Regions from separate parts of the Alcanivorax sp. 97CO-5 genome, predicted to be linked through region 3. Evidence: predicted binding sites of a transcription regulator. Region 3 holds the regulator's gene; each other region holds the start of a gene.
The links. The regulator PhoB, encoded in region 3, activates phosphate uptake and scavenging genes when phosphate is short. The targets are predictions, from matches to a motif close to TGTCATANNNNTGTCANA.

Region 1 (5,221 bases), on a different contig from region 3:
AGGAATTCCGGGCCTCAGGCAGCATATGCCCCGTATGATTAGGTCGATTTCCACGCCCGCTTGGCTGGCCCGGTACAGGGCCTGCATGATATTTTTTTCTGTCAGGGAATTGAACTTGGCAATAATGCGTGCAGGTTTACCTGCCTGGGCTTGTGCGGTTTCAAAGTCGATCCACTCGATAATCGAGGGGTGCAGGGTGAACGGCGAATGCTTGAGCTGCTTCAGCCGGGCCGCCTTACCCATACCCGTCAATTCCTGAAATATCTTGTGCACGTCCTGGCCCATACTCTTTTCGCAGGTCATCAGGCCATAATCTGTGTATAGCTTGGTCGTTTTTGTGTGGTAATTGCCGGTGCCTAGATGCACATACCGTTTGATGCCGTCACCATCCCGGCGCACCACCAGAAGCATTTTGGCATGGGTTTTATAACCCACCACGCCGTAGACCACGATGGCGCCGGCTTCCTGTAGGCGGCGGGCTCCTTCAATATTGGACTCTTCATCAAAGCGGGCGCGGAGCTCGACAATGGCGGTGACTTCTTTGCCATTGCGGGCAGCGGTTTCCAAATGGTCGAGGATTTCTGACTTGGTGCCAGTGCGGTATAGCGTTTGCTTGATGGCTAGCACTTTGGGATCGCGGGCGGCTTCGGCCAGCAGGTTAATCACCGGCTGAAAGGACTCATAGGGGTGATGCAGCAGGATATCGCCTTGGTCGATGGCATCAAAAATGGTTTCGCTCTTTTTCACCACTGGCGCTAATTTGGGGGTGAAGGGTGGGTAGTGCAGACGCGGCCGGTTTACGCTGGTGAACATGCGGGCCAGATTTACCGGGCCATTTACTTCGTACAGGTCTTTTTCGGTAAGCTCAAACTGCTCTAGCAGATAGTGCATCAGGTGCTGTGGGCAATTGTCGGCTACTTCCAGGCGCACTTCGTCTCCATAGCGGCGTGATAGCAGCTGACCTTTCAGGGCGCTGGCCAAATCCTCTGCTTCTTCGTCCACTTCCATGTCCGCATTGCGGGTTACTCGGAACTGGTAACAGCCGGTGGCCTTCATGCCTGGAAACAGGTCGGACACATGAGCGTGGATCATGGAGGAGAGGAAAACGAAGTTATCGTCACCGCTTTCACTGATTTCATCGGGGATGCGAATGAGCCTGGGCAGGGACCGGGGTGCCGGTACAATGGCGAGCCCTGTGGAGCGACCGAACGCATCCTTGCCGTCCAAGGGTACGATGAAGTTCAGACTTTTGTTTACCAAGCGTGGGAAGGGGTGCGAAGGATCTAGCGCGATTGGAGTGAGAACCGGATATATCTGCTCGCGAAAATACTTCTTTACCCACTCTATTTGGGCTTCGGTCCAATCTTCGCGGCGCAGAAAATCCACACCTTCTTCACGCAGGGCAGGGAGTAGTACGTCATTGAGGATACGATACTGGCGCTCTACCGCTTCGTGCGTAATGGCGCTGATGGATTCCAGCAGCTCTTCGGGCAGCAGGCCATCGGGACCGGGCTGCCCGGTATGGGTTTCCAGTTTGTGCTTCAAACCCGCTACGCGAATTTCGAAAAACTCGTCCATGTTGCTGGAAAAAATCAATAAAAAGTTCAGCCGTTCCATCAATGGGTGGTTTTCATCCGAGGCTTGCTCGAGCACCCGCAGATTGAACTGCAGCAAGCTAAGTTCCCGGTTCAAATAATAGTCCGGATTACTGAACTCGCCGTTGCTGGAATCAATGACATTGTGCTCGTTGTCACCCTGTTCATTGGATAAAGCATTCATAGTGTCGTCCTGACTGGAGCCGGCATGTAGGCCCTATTCCATGACATTAATGTTACGCAGTAATGACAGCCGGAAAATGAATCGGCGATTCGGCTGTTGGGCCCGTTTGTCCGTGACGAGCCATGACTAAGACTATCGCGATTAAGGAAAGGCTGCTAAGGAAAGGCTGTAGGAGGAAGTAAATTCGGTAGGAGACAAAAAAACAAAAAAGTCGGAGGGTATATCTTTTTCGCCGGGGTGCGGATTTCGGTGGTCGCAGGTTAGGGCGGATACCGAAAGGCCGAGCACGATCAATAGGCAGGCCACAGGGTGTTGAGAAGGGCAGGCAGAACAGGAACGGCAAGCACGGGTCGTTCCTGTTTTGCTTACATTGAAGCGCGTGTCGCCTTCGGTTAACGCTGTTTTTTCAGTGCTTGCGCTGCCGTCTTGGCAAAGTAGGTGAGGATGCCATCGGCGCCGGCGCGTTTGAATGCCAGCAAGGATTCCATCATCACTTTGTCTTGGTCCAGCCAGCCGTTTTGAAAAGCGGCCATGTGCATGGCGTATTCACCACTCACTTGATAGGCGTACACAGGGACTTTGAATTCGTCTTTCACTCGGCGGACCACGTCCAAGTAAGGCATGCCCGGTTTCACCATTACCACGTCGGCGCCTTCCGCCAGGTCTAAGGCGATCTCATGCAGCGCCTCATCGGAATTGGCCGGGTCCATTTGATAGGTGGTCTTGTCCGCCTTGCCGAGATTGCCGGCGGAGCCGACCGCATCGCGGAAAGGGCCATAGTAGGCGCTGGCGTACTTGGCAGAGTAGGCCATGATACGGGTGTGGATATGGCCGTGGGCTTCCAGGGCATCGCGAATGGCACCGATGCGGCCATCCATCATGTCTGAAGGGGCAACCATGTCGGCGCCGGCGTCGGCATGGGATAGGGCCTGCTTGACCAGTGCATCCACGGTCACGTCGTTGAGTACATAGCCGTTGTCATCAATGATGCCGTCCTGGCCGTGGGTAGTGAACGGATCCAAGGCGCCGTCAGTGATGACTCCCATCTCGGGAACGGCAGCCTTGATCGCGCGCACGGCACGCTGGGCTAGCCCCTCAGGGTTCCAGGCTTCACGGCCATCGAGGGTTTTTATATCGCCTGGAGTGACTGGAAACAAGGCCATGGCGGGAACGCCTAGATCGGCCAGCTCACGGGCTTCTTCCACCAGCAGATCAATGCTTTTACGTTCCACACCGGGCATGGAGGGAACGGCTTCGATTTGATTGCTGCCTTCCAGTACAAACACCGGGTAAATCAGGTCGTCAACGGTGAGGGTGTGCTCGCGCATCAGGCGGCGGGAAAAATCATCGCGGCGCATGCGGCGCATACGTGTGGCGGGCCAGGAAGCACGGGTGACAGACATGCGCAGGGTTCCTCTAGTAGTATGGGCGCGCCTGGTGCTGGGGTAAGCTAGTTCAACGTTAAAACGCGAAGCATGCCAATGCCATCTTGGCTTTCTGGGCTGCGCGCTTTTGAACTTTCAATGCATCCAATCGCATTACAAACAACACGCCTATGGATGTGTTGGCATCAGGCTGAATCACGTGAGTTTAGCAAGAGCGGTAGACGATGGAAAAACAACCGGCCTTTCATTTGGCTTTTCTGGTGAATGATCTGGAAGACGCTGCGGATTTTTATTGCCGCGTGCTGGGTGGGCGTCGTGGGCGCGATGCTCCGAACTGGGTGGATGTGGACCTGCACGGACATCAGCTCTCCTTGCATAAAGGCGAAAATTTAACGCCGATCCAGGGCTACAGTGAGGTGGACGGCCATCCAGTGCCGATGCCTCATTTTGGCGTGGTGCTCAGCTTTGCCCGCTGGGAGGCCCTAGTGGAGCGGATTTACCAGCACCAGTGGCCGTTTCTGCTTAAGCCTCGTGAGCGATTCGCGGGGCAGCCCGCGGAGCAAGGAACGTTCTTTGTTCAGGACCCTTCTGGCAACACCTTGGAGTTCAAGGGGCTGCGCGAATTGCACCGGATCTTCGAGGTATAACCCATGGGCCGCTGGCGACCGAAGGGCAAACCTGCCTCCAAGTACATCACCGTTGAGGGATACCATAAGCTCAACGATGAGCTGCAATATTTATGGAAGCAGAAGCGCCCAGAGATCACCCAGTCGGTGCAGGAGGCGGCGGCCCAGGGCGATCGCTCGGAGAACGCAGAATACATCTACGGCAAGAAACAGCTGCGGGAGATTGATCGGCGGGTGCGTTTTCTTAGCAAGCGCCTGGATGACATGACGGTGGTGGATCGGGTGCCGGAAGACCAAAGTCGGGTGTTCTTTGGTGCTTGGGTAGAGCTGGAAAATGACACAGGGGACACTGAAACCTACCGGTTGGTGGGGCCAGATGAAACCGATGCGGGAAGAGGCTATATCAGTATTGATGCGCCATTGGCGCGAGCCTTGCTCAAGAAACAGGTGGATGACGAAGTGGAGGTGCGAACCCCTGCTGGCGAGCGTTGTCTGTTTATCAACCGCATTTGGTACGAAGAGCCTGCACGTCGGGATTGAGCCTAGGCTTGTACAGGCGCGTATGAGCTGGTGGGCAGGCTCGCTTGCCGAAATAATAGAGGAATTCTCCGCCGATGAGCGCTAACAACCGTATCTGGTTTTTTATTCGTAAGTCGCTGCTGGGTGGGCTCACCATCCTGTTGCCGATTTCCATTATCGTGTTCTTCTTCAAATGGATTTATCAGACCGTGACCGAGCTGATTTCTCCTTTTACCTCAGTGTTTATCAGTGCTTTCGGGTTGCCAAAGTTTGTCGCAGATTGGCTATCGGTGCTGGCGGTCATGGTGCTGTGTTTTCTAGTCGGCACTCTGGTGGCAACCCGAGTGGGAAGCTGGGCCTGGCAGCAGTGGGAAGAACATGTGATGACTCGCTTACCCGGATACACCACTGTCCGTGAAGTGATTGCCCAGTTGATGGGGAGTAGCGCAGATAGCCCATTCAGCCGGGGCGAGGTGGCGCGGGTGTGGCTCTATGGGAGAGATACGGACGTGTCTGTTACTGCGCTGGTCACGTCCCGGCACGCGGATGGTCACGTCACTGTGTTCGTCCCCACTGGGCCCAACCCCACCAGCGGATTCATTTACCACCTAGATGCATCACTGGTGGAGCTGCATCCAGAAATCGGTGTGGAAAGCATGATGAAAACGGTGGTCTCTTGCGGGGCGGGTACCGCGCACTTGTTCAAGACGGATACCCCCAAAGCGCCCTAGCATTTTCATCGAAGCCGCTAGGACGCTGAGTCTGGTTTGCCACGCGAAAGCCACGTGCTCCTATAAAACAAGTGGTGTTTGCGGGCTTCCGGTGCTTAGCTCACCCCTTTTGCGGCAAACGCCTGGCGCATAAAGTCCCGCATGGCTTTCAGGTATAAGCCCTGATCCAGATGTAGCAGGT
Region 2 (5,221 bases), on a different contig from region 3:
CACCGCCCACACGCTGCCGGCTTCAGCGTGCAGCTGGGCTGCCCAGACACCCTCTCTGTGAAAACGGGCATCGCCGTGGTTAGCAACTTCCGCAATAAAGACATCGCTCTGGGTGGACAAGGCGCCCCGCTAGTACCGCCCTTCCACCAACAGCTTTTCGCTCGCCCCGATCAACGCATCGCAGTAGTAAATATTGGCGGCATGGCCAATGTGACGCTACTAGAGAATGGCCAGCTCAGCGGCGGCTTTGATACCGGGCCGGGCAACGTATTGATGGATAGCTGGATTCAGCAACATCACCAGCGGGCCTATGACCGCAACGGCGACTGGGCTGCCAGCGCCCAGCCCGACTTAGCCCTACTCAACACCTTGCTGAGCGACCCCTATTTCCGGCTGCCCCCCCCAAAAAGCACTGGGCGGGAACGTTTCAGCCTTGACTGGCTAAACGAACAACTTGCGAATCATTCACTCACTGCCAGCGTAGTCCAGGCCTCACTAGCAGAACTCACCGCCCACTCAATCAGCGATGCACTCAGTGACTTCCAACCGGACCAAGTGTTGATCTGCGGCGGCGGCGCCCATAACCAACACTTGCTAGAGCGCATCCAAGCGCTACTCAGCACCCCAGTCACCAGTACCGCCAAACAGGGGTTGGCCCCAGACTGGGTGGAAGCTGCCGCCTTTGCTTGGCTGGCCTGGGCTCGCATGGAAGAAAAAGCAGGCAATGCGCCAGTGGTTACCGGCGCGTCAAGGGAGACCATATTGGGGCAGGTCACTTTACCGTGATCAAGAAGGCAAGGTGCCAAAGCACAGCTCGGCAACTATCAGTTGGCACTGCCAGCGCTTGGTGTCTTTCAGCTTGAAGCTGGCGCCTTAAACCAGCCAGAGACCAATCATGGCACAGCCAAAGCCAAGGGCGGCTCCAGCAAAAATATCCGAAGGATAATGAACCCCAAGCAACACTCGCGACAGCCCTACCATCAGCGCCAAGCCCAACGCAAGAGCTATCACCGGCGGGTAAAACACGCAAAGTAAAGACGCCATCACAAAGGCTGCTGCAGTGTGACCAGACGGAAAGCTGAATCGATCCGCCGGCTGGATAAATGCCGACAGGCTTTCCAGCGCATCCGCCGGTCGAGGCCGCTTGATTAGATGCTTGAGCAATACAAACAACGGCATCTCAAGGGCGTAGGCCACCATCGCAGTGAGAGCAAACTCACTGCCACCCTGGCGATCCATCCCCCATATACATAGCGTCAAAGCCACATAAAACGGGCCATCGCCGAAGCGAGAGACCATCCGCGCCAAACGGGCACGACGGGCTGCCTGTGGCTGCTGTAGCAACCAGCACATGGCCCGGGTGTCTGCGGCGGTCATTCGTTGAAATGTCGGTTTTGTCGTCATCATGGGTTCAGTATCTACCCGAAAAGCGACGAATTGTTGATTGAACGGTGAATTTTTTATGACAGCAGCAGGCGTATCATGCAAAGCGCAAAATCTGAAGGGAACACAGAAAAGTCGGTCGCGGGCCACTGAAAAGTGGTCAAAATGTACTTAGAGCACATCCGTTGCGCTTTTTTAGATGGCTAAAGATGCGCAATCTAAAAGTTGCACCTAGATTGCGAACCGGCCTAAAAAGCTGAGCAGGCAAGAAGGTTTTCAACAGCCGACTAGACCGAGAAAGAAGACCCGCAACCACAAGTAGTAGCCGCATTAGGGTTGCTCACCACAAAACGTGAGCCCATCAGGCCTTTTTCGTAGTCGACCACGGAGCCATCCAGATACTGGATACTCATGGCGTCCACCAGCAAAATGACGCCCTCTTTCTCTACCGAAGTATCGTCCTCGTTCATCGTCTCATCGAAAGTAAAACCATAAGAGAACCCTGCGCACCCACCACCGGTAATATAAACACGCAGCTTGAGGTTCGGATTTCCTTCGTCGTCACGCAGCTCTTTAACTTTGGCGGCGGCGACATCGGTAAATGAAATCGGTGCTGACTCGATCATACTCTCGCTATCGGCTGACATTTGGGCAGAAGAAAAACCACTCAGGTACGAACCCTCCTGAACGGACTGATCATGTTCTAGTACCCGACTAAAACAGTCAAGAATTATCCGCACTCCCCTTCCCTACCACATTCTCTTCGGCTGGCGTCTCAGCCGGTTCTGGCTTGGTAACCTTTTTGGCATCCGGCGCAGGCAGATTTCGACGTTCGTCATCCAGACGCACCAACTTGCCATTCACCTGCGCCCCCATGACCATCTCAACCATGCGATAGTATACATTGCCCTCCACTGAGGCCTTTTCTGCCAGCTCAAGATTCTCCGTGGCGTGCACATCGCCTTCTACACGCCCATTAATTACCACCTGAGCAACCCGAATTTCACCTTTAACCACACCGCTTTCACCGATTACCAAGCGGCCACCCTCCTCGCCCACACTGACACTGCCTTCCACGGTACCTTGGATATGCAAACCTCCGGAAAATTCAATATCACCACGGACGGTTGCGCTAGGCGCAATCAATGTGTGGTTACGGTAATCCTGGGACGACGATCCTGTAGTCATCGAGCTTTTTTTGTATCGGCTTAGCACACGATTCTCCTACTGCCACTTTATCGTTTTTTGTGTCTCGTAACGGCTCATGCCGCCGCTCTCAGCATCCACATCCAGCGCCTGCACCGCCACCCCTTCAGGCACCTTAAATCGGCCGTTCAGCTCTTGGAAGTAGCGAAATCTGAATTGGGTCTCGCTGCCCTCTTCAAGCCAATCGCTGCCAGCAACAATAAACGCTTTACCATTCTTTTCACCGCGCAACTGCAAGCTAATATCACCGGACAGATAACCCCGGTTATCCCCAGACTGTACCAGGACGACACGGTACAAATATTCGCCAGTGTCGCTATTGTGCTGCAGCGTCATCTTTTCAATCTGCAAGCCCCCCTCGCTACCGCCCGGTGCCATAACATTTTTATAAAATAGCACCGCCTCTTCGAGTTCCGCGACTTGATCCTGCAATGCCTTTATCTCCTGACGCACCTCTTCACGAGCCTCCAAAGTCAGCTCTGAATCCGCGCGAAAAACTGCCAGCTGGCTACGCGCGGTGTCCAATTCAGCCTGCAGGATCTTGGCTTCCCCACGCAGACGGCGGTTGGAGTCGGAGGCGTCCATGACACCTCCTGCGCCCAACCAACCGCCAATTAAAAACAGCAGCACCCCAGCAAACAGTGCCACTAACACCAAAAACCGACGCCGCTTCTTCTGCTGAGAAGGGCTCACCGGCATCAACACCACATCATCAACGCCCGCGCGGCTTTTTGGCTTCCTTGCCATGATTATGGCGCCAGCGGAACCACTGCCAGTCCCGCCCCCTCATCCAAGCCAAACATAATATTCATGGCCTGCACCGCCTGGCCTGACGCCCCTTTCACCAAGTTATCAATCACGGACAAAACAACAATCACGCTCTCACCCCGAGGCTGATGCAATGCCAGCCGGCACATATTGGCGCCTTTAACGAAGCGCGTCTCCGGGTGGCTACCCAGCGGCATCACGTCTACAAAGGGCTCATCGGCATAACGGGCTTCAAACGCTGCCTGAATTTCTTCCAACGGGGGCGCCGACGCGGTGAGCTGACCGTAAAGGGTGGAATGAATACCACGAATCATGGGAATAAGATGCGGAACAAATGTAGCGCTTACCGGGCCACCAGCGATATCCGCCAGCCCTTGCTCGATCTCTGGCAAATGTCGGTGGCCGCTGGCGCCATAAGCCTTGTAGCTCTCTCCAGCCTCCGCCAGCAACATCGGCACCTTGGCACTTTTGCCGCCACCACTGGCGCCACTGGCCGCATTAGCGATCAGCTGATCGGGTTTGATCCAGCCGTTTTCTAACAACGGCAAATAGCCCAGCTGAATCGAGGTGGGATAACAACCGGCGCAGGCTACCAGCCGAGCGTTACGAATCGCTTCGCGGTTCACTTCCGGCAAGCCATAAACCGCATCCGCCAGCAACTCTGGGCAGGCATGGGGCTCCCCGTACCATTCACTCCACAGCTCATGATCCCGCAGCCGGAAATCTGCTGACAGATCCACCACCCGCACACCGGCGTCCATTAGTTCGGGCATCATCCGCATAGCTACATTATGGGGTGTAGCAAAGAACACCACGTCACAGCCCGCCAGCCGCTTTGCGTCCGGCTCACTGAAGACCAGATCAGTTCGTCCTCGCAGGGAGGGAAACAGGTCAGCCACCGCCACACCAGCTTCGCCACGAGAGGTAATCACATCCAATTCTGCATGAGGGTGGTTAACCAACAGGCGCAATAATTCAACCCCGGTATACCCGGTACCGCCAACCACACCCACTTTCAGTGGTGTACTGGCTTGTGCTGGCTGAGAAGACATATCCCACTCCTGAACTGCATCAATAAAAGGAAGCCCTGCATGATAGGGGCGCCATCGATCAGCGGCAAGAAAGCCCCCATAACCGTCTCTCCTTCCAGGTTACGGTCACCCGGGCAGTTGCCGCTCGGGCTCTTTCCCTGCGCCCATCGACCCGGCTTTTTCGTTGCCTCGTTCCGCCGGTTTGTCCTGGGGCTTTTCCAGCGCCATACCCTGACCATCAGAAAGCCGATCAGCCAGAGAGTCATACAGCGGCCGAGGCCAGACAATTTTAGCCACCGCTGCCGACAGTAGCGCCCCCGCCATAAGCGGCAGCAGAATATCGTGGCGGTTGCCCGTCAGCTCCATCACGATCACAAAGGAGGTAATCGGCCGCTGTATCACCCCGGCCAGAAACGCCGCCATCGCCACCAGCGTTACCCCCACCAGCGACGAGCCAGGAAAGAAACCGCCCACCACGTTACCAACACCGGCGCCAGCAGCCAGACTAGGGGAAAACAGACCACCCGGAATCCCGGTAAAATAAGACACCAACGTGGCGGACATTTTCGCCAATGCAAAAGTCCAGTTACCCGGCTGTTCCCCGCTAAGCAAGGTAGAGGCCTGCTCATAGCCACTACCGTAGGTTGCCCCCCCGGTGATCAAGCCGAGAAAGACCACCACTAGCGCACACAGCACCACCACACGATAAGGGTGCTCCTTGGCATAGGGAGAGAGAAACTGGCTTCCCTTTATCAACAACCGGCTGAAGAAACCGCCCAGAAGACCACACACCAGCGCCGTCACGCCAATAGCGGCCCAGTCCCGAGTGATAT
Region 3 (5,221 bases):
TACCATTCTCGAAAACAATAATGTTGAGAACGTCCTGACAAAAGAGATTTCAACAGCCGGCTAGAAACACACCTCTTGAACCTGAAATTCAACCCGCCACTGCCGTTGGCTTGCTAACCAGCCGCTCCGCCGGGAAATGACAGGTAAAGGTGCTGCCCTTGCTCAGTTCGCTGACGATTTCCAAGCGCCCATCATGGCGAATCATTACGTGTTTAACGATGGCGAGGCCCAGGCCGGTGCCCCCGGTTTCTGTAACGCGGCTATTGTCTGGCCGGTAAAAACGTTCCGTTAAGCGCGGGATGTGGGCGGGGTCGATGCCAATCCCGTTGTCTGTGACAGAAAAGTGCGCGCCGCAAGAATCTTGCCACCAACGGATACGGATGGTGCCGTTGGCCGGCGTATATTTCACTGCATTGGTAATCAGATTGCCGAAGGCACTTTCCAGTTCAGCCGGATTGGCGATCAAGCGTGCGTCGAGAGGAACATCCAGCTCGATCTGGTGATCCTTGTCGCTGCCTATAGCCAACGCATTTTCTTTCATCCGATTAAGCATGCCATGAACGGGTACCGCCTGACGTACACTGTCAGCTTCCGTTCCTTCTAATCGGGCCAGTAATAACAAATCGGCGACTAGGGCTTCCATGCGGTTGGATTGATTGTCCATTTGCATCAATGCGCGACGCAGACGGGCCTGTTCTTCCGGGAGGGTATCGAGCAGGGTTTCCAGGTAGCCTTTGAGCACGGTAAGCGGCGTCTTTAATTCATGGCTCACATTGGCTACAAAATCTTTGCGCATTTGTTCCAAGTGATGCAGCCGCGTAACGTCACGAGCAATCAATAATTGTTCGCCGATACCAAACTCAGTTACGCGGAACTGCAGGATACGGTTGTCATTCACCGGTGAAGGGATTTCCAGCGGGTCCTGAAAATCCCCTTTGCTTAGATAACCGGTAAACCGAGGATGGCGGATCAGGTTTGTCAGTGGCTGGCCCAGATCTTGGCTCGCATTAAAGCCCATGGCACGTTCGGCGGCATGGTTCCAATATTCCAGATAACCGTGTTGGTCGATGAGGATGACTACATCGTCAAGGGCGTTCACTGACTGTTGGGCGCGGTGGATGATGCCTTGCAGGTTTTCCTGGGCGCGACGTTCTTTTTGGAACAAGTGCTCAAGGCGGGTATAAAACTCACCCCACAGCCCGATACTGTCTGGTGGCTCGGTATGATCGTCGCGCACCAGCCAGCTGTACAGGGCGAACAGTTGCCGGGTGCTCCAAATAATATAGCCCCCCAGCCCTACCAGCAGTGGCCAAGTGTGGCCCACTGCCAGGGCAGCCAGAGCGGCCAGAAATATCAGGCCGGCAATGCGATTAACTTCCTTGGCCAAGCTGGCTTTCATGGGTATTCCACCGCAATTACTTTGCTCGTTAGCCGGTATCGGGGGGGGGCGACGGCGCTGCCTAGTATAGGCAGCCGCATGCCTGCCGTCTCAACCTGCCTTGGCCGATTTCACTGAAAACCGGTAGCCGGTACCGCGCACGGTCTGAATAAAACGATCGTAGCCGAAGGGAGCCAGCGCCTTACGCAGACGGCGGATATGCACGTCGATGGTACGGTCTTCCACATAGACGTTAGCACCCCATACTTGGTCCAGTAGCTGGGTGCGCGAATAGGCCCGCTCTTGGTGGCTCATGAAAAATTCCAACAGCCTGTATTCGGTGGGCCCCATGTCCACGGGAGAATCGTTGGCGCTAATGCGGTGACTCACCGGGTCCAGGCACAGACCTTCTACTTCAATGGCCTTTTCCGCCGCGACACTAGACGCGCGCCGCAGCACGGCTTTAATGCGGGAGATTAGTTCACGAGTGGAGAAGGGTTTGGTGATGTAATCATCGGCGCCAACGTCCAGCCCTTGAATCTTGTTATCTTCTTCGCTTTTCGCAGTGAGCATGATGATGGGCACCTCGTTGGTAGTCTCATCACGCTTCAGCCGGCGGGCCAGTTCGATACCCGTGACCGACGGCAGCATCCAATCCAGCAGCACCAGATCCGGGCGCTCATCGACGATGATCTCATGGCCACGTTGGGCATTCTCTGCCTCCAGCACATCGAAATCGGCCAGTTCAAGGGCGACGGCGACCATCTCACGAATAGCGGGCTCGTCATCAACAATCAATATACGGTTTCGGGACATGGCTTCCTTCCTTGCCTGTCTTGTGAGTGGCGTGTGCCGCTCGGGATGTTATCTATTAGATTGCTTTTTTATGACATGTGTATGACAGATAGAGCCCCGCCACGCAACAACGCAGGTTAAGACGAACGGAAGGCCTGCAACCATCTGGCGACAGCCCCAAGCCACAAACGACAACACACGCCAGGCCTTAAGATACGGTAATAATATGCCCTCGATTAGCCGCTCAGGTGGACCGAATTATCCCTTTCGTCCCCCTTGAATCGCGGCGCCGAACACCATTAGGTGGCACTCTAAGACACCCCCGCTATAGGGGACTTGTAGCGATTCAAAAATACTGAAAATACAACCCGATAAACACGCATGCTCCGGCCCAATGATTATTCAGAAATGCGTGAAAGCTGGGCCAGCGTTCACGGTAGCGGATCAAGCTGTGCTGAAAGGCAAAGCTAAGGCTCATTCCAACCAAACCAGCGTACCAGGGCCAGGAAAAACCCAGCCGGTGGCCGACCATAATCAATGCCAATAGTGTCAGGGCTTGAAGGATGGCGATCATCAGGCGGTCGGCATCGCCAAACAGGATGGCGGTGCTTTTGATGCCTAGTTTCAGGTCATCTTCACGGTCACACATAGCGTATTCAGTGTCGTAGGCCACCGTCCACAGCACATTGGCCACGTACAGCAGCCAAGCGATTTCCGGCACTTCACCGGTTTCAGCGGCAAACGCCATGGGGATGGCCCAGCTGAAGGCAGCGCCCAAGAAAAGCTGCGGCATAAAAGTGAAACGCTTGGTAAAGGGATAAAGCACTGCAAGGCCCAAGCCGCCGAAAGACAGCCAAAAGGTCAGCTCATTGAGAAACAGCACTAGCCCAAAAGCCAATAGACCTAAGCCGCCAAACAGGGCCAGAGCCTGTTTGGCGCTGAGTGCACCGGTGGCCAGCGGACGTCCCTGAGTACGTTCTACGTCGCCATCGAAATTCCGATCGGCAAAGTCATTAATCACACACCCCGCCGCCCGCATGATCACCACGCCCAGAAAGAAAACCACAATAACGGTCAGGCTCGGCGTACCGGCCCCAGCAATCCATACCGCCCACAGCGTGGGCCATAGCAGCAACAGCGTGCCGATGGGGCGATCAAGGCGCATTAACTGAATGTAGGGCCAGAGAGTCGGGTAACGCTGTTCAACAAAGGCAAACATGGGGCATCCGAGTTGTCAGGGCGAAGATGAGTTTCAAACGACAAGCGACAAGTTTCAAGACTCGAGCCAGGAGGATAACCAATTAAAAACGCGACAACCGCACCGCGTCCGTTGGCTCTCCCCTAATAGATGCATAGAGATAAGCTTTGTCGTGTAGCCACGACGCTTGCACACAACGTGCGACGTGCAGCTTCTCCCACAGCGCGGGCAGAAAATACTCCGCCACCAGCAGGGGCGCGCCGCGTTTGATAAAGCGCGATTGGCGACCCCAGCATAGCGAATGATGTTGGTCAGTCGAAGCGAGTCGGGCCCACACCTGATCCCGCTGGCAGATCGGGCGGTTATACAGTTCAAGGCCAAGGGAGCGGCTACCCATGTGCCCCAGGGAGCGGTTTGCACCGGCAAGGCTAGTGAGCGGCAGCACACTGCGGGCAGCAACCACCGGGGTATCATCCAGGTGCAGTGTCACTTCACGGATCAATGCAGCGCGCCTTACCGGCAGCGATAACAGCCTCCGTTCATCGGCTCGAGGCAAGGCAATAGCATGTAGGCCGGGAACCACACTGAAGTGGCCGTAGCGCTTGAGACGCCGTGTCAGAGAGTCTGGATCAGCCATCCAGTCCCGAATAATCGGGGGCAGTACCAGCTGTTCCAGTGGGCGCCAAAGGCTATCGGGGTGCAGGGCGGCAGGCAACATGGCTCTCTCATGATATCGCGCACTATCGCGGGCGGCAGGACTATGGCCCATGTCTTACGGTAGAGCAAGCGGCGCCCTAGTGCTTCAGGAATCAGAGAACAGCAACCTTGAGCTTATGTAAGACGGTGCCGGCTGGCATTGATTTTTTTGCCTTACGCCGATAGGTTAACGCCCCCTGAGAACGCCCTGTATGTAGCACAGTAAGTAAGAGCTTACTTTACCTGACGAGGTTCACAATGAAGAAGTGGGAATGTGTAGTGTGTGGTTTCATCTATGACGAAGCCGAAGGTCTGCCCGATGAGGGTATTGAGCCGGGTACCGCCTGGAACAACGTGCCGGAAGATTGGGTCTGCCCCGATTGCGGCGTGGGCAAGGACGACTTTGAAATGGTAGAAATTTAAACCACTACCTCAGTCACTCCGCCTGTCCATTAATTGTTAAGGATTACTCATGCATCCTATTGTCATCGTCGGCACCGGCTTGGCCGGTTTCAACACCGTCAAGGAATTCCGCAAGCTGGACAAAGAAACCCCCATCGTCATGCTCACCGCAGACGACGGTCGTAACTATTCCAAGCCTATGTTGTCTGCCGGCTTCAGCAAGGGGAAAACCGCCGATGACCTGTGCATGGCCACCCCGGAAAAAGTGGCTGAGCAACTTAATGTTGACGTTCGCACTGGCGTGCATGTAGCCGGCATTGATGCCGCTAACAAGCGCGTACTGCTGCCCGATGACCACCTGGACTACAGTAAACTGGTACTGGCGCTGGGTGCCGACACCTGGACACCGCCGCTGGAAGGCGATGCAGTGGGCGAAGTGTTTTCCGTCAACGATCTAATGGACTACGGTAAGTTCCGAGCAGCCGTGGAAGGCAAGAAGACCGTGACCATCCTCGGCGGCGGTCTGATCGGCTGTGAATTCGCCAACGACTTATCCAACGGCGGATTCAAGGTATCTTTGGTTGAGCCCATGGGCCGTTGCCTACCATTGCTACTGCCTGAGCAAGCCTCAGAGGCGGTGGGCCGTGGGCTGGCGGATCTGGGCGTGCAGTTCCACTTTGGCCCATTGGCCAAGGCGGTACATCATGGCGATAACGGCCAGTTGGTGACCGAATTGTCCGATGGTAGCCAAC

Region 1: ppk1 (polyphosphate kinase 1) is a predicted target of PhoB. The motif match lies at 1,830-1,847, and genes of this name have one in related genera.
Region 2: Y017_RS04940 (phosphatase PAP2 family protein) is a predicted target of PhoB. The motif match lies at 1,451-1,468, and genes of this name have one in related genera.

The regions. Positions count from the first base shown of each region.
Region 1 covers NZ_KI965888.1:400,824-406,044, forward strand. Annotated here, with positions in the region: gene ppk1 (polyphosphate kinase 1) at 1-1,779, opposite strand, end outside; gene hemB (porphobilinogen synthase) at 2,172-3,182, opposite strand; gene Y017_RS07885 (VOC family protein) at 3,389-3,811, shown strand; gene greB (transcription elongation factor GreB) at 3,815-4,330, shown strand; gene Y017_RS07895 (DUF502 domain-containing protein) at 4,405-5,040, shown strand; gene Y017_RS07900 (alpha/beta hydrolase) at 5,136-5,221, opposite strand, start outside.
Region 2 covers NZ_KI965882.1:3,109-8,329, forward strand. Annotated here, with positions in the region: gene Y017_RS04935 (anhydro-N-acetylmuramic acid kinase) at 1-786, shown strand, start outside; gene Y017_RS04940 (phosphatase PAP2 family protein) at 874-1,407, opposite strand; gene erpA (iron-sulfur cluster insertion protein ErpA) at 1,671-2,030, opposite strand; gene Y017_RS04950 (polymer-forming cytoskeletal protein) at 2,107-2,571, opposite strand; gene Y017_RS04955 (DUF6776 family protein) at 2,608-3,336, opposite strand; gene argC (N-acetyl-gamma-glutamyl-phosphate reductase) at 3,339-4,409, opposite strand; gene Y017_RS04965 (chloride channel protein) at 4,515-5,221, opposite strand, start outside.
Region 3 covers NZ_KI965907.1:39,755-44,975, forward strand. Annotated here, with positions in the region: gene phoR (phosphate regulon sensor histidine kinase PhoR) at 89-1,399, opposite strand; gene phoB (phosphate regulon transcriptional regulator PhoB) at 1,490-2,194, opposite strand; gene ubiA (4-hydroxybenzoate octaprenyltransferase) at 2,520-3,392, opposite strand; gene Y017_RS13610 (chorismate lyase) at 3,475-4,089, opposite strand; gene rd (rubredoxin) at 4,326-4,490, shown strand; gene Y017_RS13620 (rubredoxin--NAD(+) reductase) at 4,540-5,221, shown strand, end outside.